DNA from 3 places in the Ureibacillus chungkukjangi genome. Region 3 is predicted to be linked to each of the others. Evidence: riboswitches for the same ligand, from Rfam matches in the RefSeq annotation. Region 3 holds a riboswitch; each other region holds the start of a gene.
What was found. A riboswitch is a leader RNA that binds a small molecule or an ion and turns the genes downstream of it on or off. The one in region 3 is predicted to bind lysine.
Positions count from the first base shown of each region.

Region 1: another riboswitch for lysine. It lies ahead of LG296_RS13120 (aspartate kinase); the one in region 3 lies ahead of LG296_RS09235 (transporter substrate-binding domain-containing protein).
Region 2: another riboswitch for lysine. It lies ahead of dapA (4-hydroxy-tetrahydrodipicolinate synthase); the one in region 3 lies ahead of LG296_RS09235 (transporter substrate-binding domain-containing protein).

Region 1 covers NZ_CP085009.1:2,644,436-2,647,721, reverse strand. Annotated here, with positions in the region: gene uvrC (excinuclease ABC subunit UvrC) at 1-1,362, shown strand, start outside; lysine riboswitch at 1,391-1,576, shown strand; gene LG296_RS13120 (aspartate kinase) at 1,733-2,956, shown strand; gene LG296_RS13115 (YslB family protein) at 3,076-3,286, opposite strand, start outside.
Region 2 covers NZ_CP085009.1:3,356,160-3,359,445, forward strand. Annotated here, with positions in the region: gene LG296_RS16685 (bifunctional 2',3'-cyclic-nucleotide 2'-phosphodiesterase/3'-nucleotidase) at 1-127, opposite strand, end outside; gene LG296_RS16690 (alpha/beta-type small acid-soluble spore protein) at 344-550, opposite strand; lysine riboswitch at 844-1,024, shown strand; gene dapA (4-hydroxy-tetrahydrodipicolinate synthase) at 1,225-2,109, shown strand; gene LG296_RS16700 (PLP-dependent aminotransferase family protein) at 2,268-3,286, opposite strand, start outside.
Region 3 covers NZ_CP085009.1:1,865,224-1,868,509, reverse strand. Annotated here, with positions in the region: gene LG296_RS09245 (amino acid ABC transporter ATP-binding protein) at 1-382, opposite strand, end outside; gene LG296_RS09240 (amino acid ABC transporter permease) at 412-1,134, opposite strand; gene LG296_RS09235 (transporter substrate-binding domain-containing protein) at 1,259-2,104, opposite strand; lysine riboswitch at 2,206-2,392, opposite strand; gene LG296_RS09230 (transglutaminase family protein) at 2,504-3,286, opposite strand, start outside.

The DNA.
Region 1 (3,286 bases), 780 kb from region 3:
CGGTTATATCCATTAAGAAAGTGTGCACGGCTTCCAGATCGTGTTTGCTTATACTACCATCTCGGTCAGTGTTTAGCTCCCTGTGTAAAAGACATTGAGCCAAAGATTTACGATGAAATGATTGAGGAAATCTCCAGGTTTTTAAATGGCGGATTCGAGGATGTAAAAGTAGATATTGAAAAGAAGATGCTTGAAGCAGCAGAGAATTTAGAATTTGAGCGGGCAAAAGAGTTTAGAGATCAAATTACCCATATTGAGACAGTGATGCAAAAACAGAAAATGGTAACAGGAGATCTATCGAACCGTGATGTGTTTGGTTACGCTGTTGAAAAAGGTTGGATGTGTGTTCAGGTATTCTTTGTCAGACAAGGAAAGTTAATCGAACGTGATGTATCGATTTTCCCGATTTATAGAGATTCTGAAGAGGAGTTTCTTACATTTGTCGGACGATTTTATGATATTCCAGAGCACATCAAGCCTAAGGAAATTTTCATTCCTTCTCAGATTGACAAAGCCCTTCTGGAAAAGTATCTCGACGTAAAGGTAATAATTCCTAAACGTGGCTCAAAAAAGGAACTTGTCGACTTGGCCATGAAAAATGCTCAAATTGGTATCCGCGAAAAATTCCAGCTGATTGAACGTCAAGAGGAACGTACCGTTGGAGCATGTGAAGCTCTGGGAGATGCTATGGAAATCAGCCCACCCCTTCGTATTGAAGCATTCGATAACAGTCATATGCATGGGACAGATGCTGTTTCAGCCATGGTCGTTTTTGTAGATGGGAAGCCTGCGAAGAAAGAATATCGAAAATATAAATTGCGTGAAACGGCGAAGCATGATGATTATGGCGCCATGCAAGAGGTTATTAGACGCAGATATACACGAGTTCTTAAAGAAGACTTGCCATTACCTGATCTAATCATTATCGATGGTGGGAAAGGTCAGATGGAGGTCGCACGAGAGGTTATTGAGGATGAATTAGGTTTATTCATACCTATAGCAGGACTTGCAAAGGACAATAAGCATAATACGTCCCAGCTATTATATGGTGACCCTCCAGTGCCAATCGAGATGAAAAGAACAAGCGATGGCTTTTATTTACTGCAAAGAATTCAAGATGAGGTCCATCGTTTCGCTATTACATTTTTACGTCAGCAGCATCAAACCCATGCGATTCAGTCTGTATTAGACGAAATTGAAGGAGTAGGACCAAAACGGAAGCAACAGCTTCTAAAGCATTTTGGCTCTATTAAGAAAATTAAAGAGTCATCTGTAGAAGAGCTGATGAAGGCACAAATTCCAAGTGCAACAGCAACAGCCATCTATAATCACTTCCACAAAGATTCGTTGTCAACAGAATAATTGTATGATAATGTTAATTTAATAGTTATAACAAGATAGAGGTGCAAGCTGCATTAGTAGACTTTCTGGAGGATGGGCAAATCCGTTGATAGAAGTTGAAAGGGTCCCTTGCCGAAGTGATAAATCCATTGCCTAGATTTATTTGCTGGTTTTGCATTGAAGAAATGCAAGATTGTCAGAATCAAATACAGGGTTCTGGAGGGCTATCTCTGAACGTTCCGTAACGATAGGTTTGTGCTGAGACAGTTTTTCACGCTTTGTGGAAGACTGTCTTTTTTGTATTCTAAAGCGGGTAATAGTGAAATGAATTATCTGAATAGAAAAACTATTGACCTTGAAGAAAAATGCCTTTGAAAAGGAGAGTGGTTTTATGCCAAGCATTGTAGTGAAAATTGATAGTACTTCTCTTGCAACACCAGAGAAAATTGAACAAATTGCAGATAGTTTAATAGAACAAAAAAACGCTGGCAACCAAATCGTTGCAGTTGTTCCAGCACTAGAAACTTTAGAGGATAGACTGCTACCATATTCCCAAATCTTATCGGACAATCCTTCTGATAGAGAGCTCCATGCACTCAATGCTTTAAATAGCCAGGTGGCAATTAGTTTACTAGCAATTTCCTTAGAAAAGAAGGGTGCAAAAGCGAAATCTCTAAATGGATGGCAAGCCGGGATTGAAGTAACTGAGTCCAATCAAAACGTTTTGATAGATGGTATCCAACATGAGTATATACTAGAACACTTAAACAACGATGAAATTGTAGTTGTTGCGGGTTCGCAAGGAATTAATCGAAATCGTGATATTCTATCGATGGGTGAGGGAGGAACAGAAACAACAGCTGTCGCTATCGGAGCAGCAATTGATGCAGAACAAGTCGAAATCTTAACGGTTCAAGATGGAATTTACACTGCTGATTCTGCAGTGGTTAACCAAGCAAGAAAGCTAAAGCAAATCACTTATGATGAGTTGCTAGAGCTTGCAAATCTTGGCTCCTATTCAATTCACCCCCGTGCAGTGGAGCTTGCGAAAATAGTTGAAATGCCATTACTTGTACGCTCAAGTACAGGAAACCAAGAAGGTACATTGATAAAGGGAGAGATTGACATGGAGAAAAATTTAATTGTTCGTGGGGTAGCATATGAAGCAGATATAATTCGCTTAACAGTCGGTTATGATTCATATGAACAATCGTCTCTTTCTGATATCTTTACTACACTTGCAGAACATAAAATTGATGTGGATATCATTGTGCAGGCTGTAATTGATGGGGTGAAGCCAACTGTTTCTTTTTCAATTGCAAAAGAAGACTTTGCAGAGGCTTTAAAAGTATTGGAAAAGAACAAGCCTGTGCTAGGATTTAGCTTTGCCGACTTTGAGGTAGGATTAGCCAAGGTTTCAATCGTTGGTGCGGGAATGGTTTCGAATCCGGGTGTAGCTGCTCGAATGTTTGACCGATTATGTAAAGAGAAAATCCTAGTTAAAATGGTTAGTACTTCGGAAATTAAAGTTTCTGTTGTCGTACCACAGGATGAAATGGTAAGAGCTGCAAATGTATTACACGATGAGTTTAATCTAGAAGAAGCGCTAGTATAGTGACGATGTAAAAAGCCAATTCTTGTGAGAACTCATTTTACAAGAATTGGCTTTTATATTTATATAGAAGAAGTATTTATTAATAATGGGTAGAAGTTGAAAAATTAGCAATTTTTCCCTTACTGTATTTTCTCTTTTGGGTCCCATTTTACCGTAAAGGTGATTTGGTGTTGTTTTTCATCTTTTTCGTCATAGCACTCAGTTAAGTAGCCATTTATGGATTGGATTTGTTGGGCGATAAATCCCGCTTCAATCCTAAAAGAGCGTTCTGTAATTTTTAATAAATCGACATCATTTGAAAGTTGAAAAATATAGCCATCCTTTTCTTCC
Region 2 (3,286 bases), 1.5 Mb from region 3:
TTACAGCTTTTACGTATTCTCCTCTTGTTACTTGATCAACTTTTGCTGCGTCTACTTCCTTTACATTTGCAAATCCTGAGACTGCAAGTGATAAGGCTAAAGCAGAGGCGGAAACTTTCTTCCACATTAAAAACTCATCTCCTAATTAACAAAATTCTAAATCAATAGAATTTTATCAAAAAACAAAATATAAATATAGCAATTTTTATATTTTTTTGAAAAAAGGGAGTTTTTTTACATATATTTAATATATTCTCCATTTAAATATGTATAAATTTAAAGGCTGACACAAAAAATAATTTTTGTATCAGCCCTCAGTCACTTGTATTGATTTATTTTAATTTTATTGACCTGAACGTCCTTTTAATTGTGCTTCCGCCATTTGAACAAGGCGTTTTGTAATCTCACCGCCAACTGATCCATTGGCACGTGCAGCATCTTCTGGTCCAAGGTTTACACCAAACTCTTGAGCAATTTCAAATTTCATTTGATTCATTGCTGCCTCAGCACCCGGGAAGAGTAATTTGTTTGAACTTCTTTCAGAAGCCATATCTCTCACCTCCTTCGTAAATTTAGAATGGTCTAGGAGGTGTCCTTAAATACGTTGCTAAACATTCCTACATAGTATCATTTTCCCTTGTATTAAAATAACAAAAAGAAAATAGCTTTGATTCCTTTACTCTATATAATGAAAAACTGCTTTCTACATACTTTATTTTATTGGATTCAGAAAGTAGTATAAGCTAAAAATTCTAAAAACTTACACAAAATGTATTGCATTTGGTTTAATAAAAGCGTATCATGTTAATTAATTAAATAATCACTTATTTCAAGAACTTTTGAAGTAAGGATAGAGGAGCAAAAACCATCAGTACACAGTAAGAGGATTATGAGATCCAAAGACGATTGTGGAAAGGGGAATTTGCCGAAGCTTTTGAGAATCTCATTATCTCACGAGCTGGTTCTGTTATTGAAGAAATGCAGAACTGTCATATAGATTTCTATATGGAGGGCTATCTTACGCAAGGAAATGAACTTTATTTCTTCGCAACAACGAACCCTCGTTGTTGCTTTTTTGCGTTTACTTATCTTAACGCCCTTCTCCCTCTATTTTCTTAGAAAGCTAATGGTTATCGAAATTTCGAAAACATTAGTTGCCTCAAAAGGAGAAAAGAAGCTTATGTCTTTCTTTTCTGCTAAAAAATAAAAGGATGTGGAGAAGTAATGAATTTCGGAAAAATTTTAACTGCTATGGTGACGCCATTTGATGCGTCCGGTGAAATTGATTGGAATGCTACAAAAAACTTAATTAACTATTTAATCGCTAATGGTAGTGATGGACTAGTTGTCTCGGGTACAACAGGAGAATCTCCTACTTTAAGTGAACAAGAAAAACTTGATCTATTTAGATTTACAGTAAAGGTAGTAGACGGTCGAGTACCTATTATTGCAGGCACTGGCTCTTATAATACGAGAGATTCAATTATTTTAACAAAACAAGCAGAAAATGCAGGTGTTGATGGCATCATGCTAGTAACACCATACTACAACAAGCCTTCACAGGAAGGAATGTACCAGCATTTTAAAGCAATTGCTGCAAGCACATCTTTGCCAATTGTACTTTATAATATTCCTGGCCGTAGTGCTGTAAATTTAACTCCTGAAACGGTAATTAGACTATCAGCTATTCATAATATTGTAGCGATTAAAGAAGCAAGTGGTAATCTGGATGCGATGGCTGAAATAATTGAGAAAACACCAGAAAACTTTTCTTTATATAGTGGTGATGACGGCTTAACTTTACCTACCCTATCGATTGGTGGTACTGGTGTAATATCTGTAGCGGCACACATTATCGGAAATGAAATGCAACAGATGATTCAAAAATTCCAAAATGGCAACTTAGCTGGAGCTGCAAGTGACCACCGTAAACTGTTACCAATCATGAAAGCTCTATTTGCAACACCAAACCCAACTTCAGTAAAAGCAGCATTAAATTCTAACGGGATTCAAGTCGGTGGCGTACGTTTACCAATGATTCCATTAAACAACGAAGAATTAGCTTCATTACAAGCAATATTAAATTCTTTCGAAGAAGTGAATATGTAATATATTTTAAACAGGATCCTTAATAATCCTGTTTTTTCATGACAAATTCAATTTGATTACTACAAAATTTCCTTAATATATAGCAAAAACCAGACAAAGAATAACTCAATGCTTTCTTTGTCTGGTTTGATATTGGCAGTACTAAAAACCTCTTTGGGTTATCTTTCCTCAAAATCCTTTGTAAATAACTCCCCTAGCTTTTTAATACCTTCTTCAATTTTTTCAGGAGTACTGGATGAGAAGTTTAAGCGTAGGTGCTTGATACCGTCATCTGGATTTTTACAGAAGTGAATTCCTGGAACAAAGGCGACTTTGGATTCTGATGTAGCTCTTTCAAATAAGGCGAGCACATCCGGTTCACCTGGGAGCTCTACCCATATAAATAGCCCACCTTCTGGCTTTGTGAATTTCGTTCCTTCTGGGAAGTACTTTTCAATACTCGTAATCATTGTATGTAATTTTTCAGCATACATTGCATTTATTTTTTTCAAATGGTCTGGTAATAGACCTTGCTCAAGGAATTCTGCACAAATGGCCTGCGTTAAAGTTGCAGTATGTGTATCTGCACCTTGTTTTGCTACAGTTAGCTTTTGAATGATTTCTGCCTCTGCTAATACTGTCCCCACACGTAATCCTGGAGAAATGATTTTAGCAAAGCTATTTAACAGTACAACGTGACCTGTTTGGTCGAACGTCTTAATAGCCGGTAACACTTCTCCTGAATATCTCAGATCACAATAAGGGTCGTCCTCTAAAACAATCACATTAAATTGTGAAGCTAATTCCGCAACTTTTTTACGACGCTCTAAAGGTAAAGTGCGACCTGTTGGATTTTGGAAAGTAGGAATCGTGTAAATCATCTTTGGATTATGTTCTTTTATCTTTGCTTCTAAATCTTCCATTACTAAACCATGCTCATCCATTTCAACAGGCACTGATTTTACAAAGTACTTATTGAATGTAGAAAATACCCCTAAAAATGTAGGTGACTCTACTAGCACTACATCCCCTGGCTCAAGAAAAGCATCTGCTAACAAATGGATTCCTTGAGAGGCACCAGTAGTCACAATTACATTCTCAACTGTCCCCTTTATTCCTTTTGGGTGAACAATATGTTTTAGATAGGCCTCTTTTAGAGGTTTCCAGCCCTCAGTAATTCCGTATTGTAGAATTTGGT
Region 3 (3,286 bases):
CTACGATTTGCAAATATTTTAATGCGTTTGATTTTGCTTCTTCCTTTGAACGTTTTAGAACCTTTTGCTGACCAACGACACAATTTTTCAACACATTGTGGTTGTTAAATAAATTAAACTGCTGGAAAACCATCCCTAAATGTGTACGATATTGTTTAATATCGTGTTTGTCGTCTAAGATGTTTTCGCCTTTATAAATAATTTCGCCGCCACTTGGTGTTTCAAGTAGATTAATGCAACGTAATAATGTTGATTTTCCGGAGCCTGAAGAACCAATTAAGCAAACAACCTCACCTTTTTTTACTGTGAAGTTTACATCTTTTAAAACTTCATGGCTGCCAAATGATTTATTTAGATGTTTAATATCAATTACTTTTTCCATCATACGATCTCCTTATGCCATTAATAAATTTACTCTTCCCTTTTAACTTGAACTTGATATGCATCTTGACCATCCATTCTTTTTTCGACAATACGTAATAGACGAGAAGCAACAAAAGTCATGATTAAGTAGATGACAACAGTAATGATAAAGGATTCTGCAAAACGGAAATTTGCACCAGCAATCGATTTTGTTGTAAAGAATAATTCCGTTACACTAATTACACTTAGTACGGCAGAGTCTTTTATATTCATAATTAATTGGTTCCCTGTTGCCGGTAGAATATTGCGGAATACCTGAGGTAAAACGACATGAATCATCGTTTGGAAATGTCCCATTCCAATAGCTGACGCAGCCTCATATTGTCCCTTATCAATCGATTCAATACCACCGCGCACATACTCAGCCATATAAGCACCCGTATTTAACCCAACAACAACGATCGCTGCAACAAAACGATCCATTTCTATTCCATAAGCATATAATCCATAGTATACGACCATTGCTTGTACAATCATTGGTGTACCACGGAAGATTTCAACATAAACTGTTAATATGAAATTAAAAATCTTTAAAATAACAGATTTAATAGATTTCTTACGAAGAGGAATCGTGTGCATTACACCGATAAATAATCCGATAAGAGCACCAATAATTGTACTAAAAACTGCAATTAATAACGTCATATATGCGCCACGTAAATAACTTGGCCAATTCTCTTTTAATATTGAGAGTATAATATCTAAACTCATAAATATCCTCCTAAATAATTTAGAAAACCTTTAACTCTACTAAACACTTACTCTAAAGATAAAATAAGTCTGGCTAAAAGATGGATACTGGCCACTAAAGTGTGACCAGTATTCACCGCTTTAACTATTGTGCTGCAGGTTGGTTTTCAATTGCTTGATCCATAATTTGTTGACGTTCTTCTTCAGAAATTGCATTTAACGTTTCATTGATTAAATCAATATTTTCATCGCCTTTTACAAGTCCGATTGCAATCGCTGTATCTGCTTCTTCTGTTTTAAAGCCTTTTTCTAACTCTACATATTTGAAATTTTGATTTGCTGTTGTAGCTGAGATTGCTTCTGGTCTTTCAGCCACATATCCATCAATTGCACCTGATTCTAGAGCAACACGCATATGTGAGAAGCTTTCCATTGCAACTTCTTTTTTAACATCCGGAATTTGATCAATTACATCATAATTTGTTGTATTTAGCTGTGAAGTGATTTTTGCTCCTGCGAAATCTTCAAGAGTTTTAGCATTTTCAAATGCTCCACCTGCTTTTGTTACAATAACAAATTGACTTGTATAATAATTATCTGAGAAATCAATTACTTCTTTACGTTTATCAGTTGGGCTCATCCCTGCAATAATTGCATCAATTACACCTGTTTGTAGTGCTGGTAGTAAACCATCCCATTCTGTTTTAACGATAACTAATTCTTTACCAAGTGCTTCTGCTACACGTTTAGCGATTTCTACGTCATAGCCACCCGCATATTCCTGGGAGCCTTCAATTTTAACCGCCCCATTTGAATCATCGTTCTGAGTCCAGTTAAACGGTGCATAGCCAGCTTCTAAACCTACTTTAAAAACATCGCTTTCTTTAGAATTTGAAGTTGATGTTGAAGTCCCTTCATCAGCTTTACCACAAGCTGCTAGTAATACAACTGCCAGCAATGTAGTCATTAAGATTTTAAGTGTTTTCGACATTTCTCTCTCTCCTTCTCTCTTTTTCGAGCTAAATAATGCAAAAAGCGACCTAAGATGAACTTAGGTCGCTAAAAATATAGCCCAAATCCTCTAACGTTCCCGACTGAGATAGCTCACCTCAGATGGTTGGGATATCCATCTGAGACAGTCCTGCAATTATTCACTGCAGACCCAGCATGAAGTAGAGAGCCTACATTCACACTTCGGCGATATTTCCTCATTTTTCATATCATGGTTTTGCTCTAAACTCCATGAAAAACTATTAAGTATCGCGCCTCTACCTCACTAGTAACGTGAGGTTTTAATATTTAATTTACTATTTGAATATTACTATACTAACAATATCATGTCAACATTCATTATTCTGAAAAATAGACTTTGTTGACCTAGTAATTATTGTTAATTTAACTTCCTTACAGTCACCTTCACATTTAAAGTATGGGCTCCACCATGATATACACCCTCAACTGGACTAACATCCTGATAATCTCTACCGACACACATAATAATATGATTATCGAGTACTTCAACATTATTGGTAGGATCAAGACCAATCCATCCAATTCCAGGTAACATTAGCTCTACCCAAGCGTGTGTTGCTGTATTCCCTACTAATTTATCATCTTCACCTACATATAGATAACCACTTATATAACGAGCAGGTATATTAAAGTGCCTTAAAACTCCTAACATAATATGGGTAAAGTCCTGACACACGCCGGCCTTTATAGCAAAAGCCTCGGCAGCTGTTGTATTTACATTAGTTGCCATCTGATCATAATTCAAATTCATGTACAGGTAGGTCATAAGATCGCAAGAAAATCGAATAGGGTTAATAGGCTCTCCAATAGTTTTTAAAATTTCTTCAAGTTGTCTTTTTTCTAGCCTCGTATAATTAGTTGTAGTGAGATATGGACGGTAGTGATCCTGAAAAAGTGGTGAATGGAAAATTTCCATCATTTCCTTAGAATATTCAATTTGATATAAATAAGGTGATCTTTGAACGCTTACAATTGATGATGAAATGATGCTTAGCTCTTCATGTTTTTCTGGTATATAAAAACTAGATGTTGAATTTTTCCATATATCGATATAATCCTTTGTCATTGAATTGGGGGAGATTTTAAGATGATAGGATAATAGGCGTTGACATTCATTATTTCTAGGCTTTAAACGAACCGT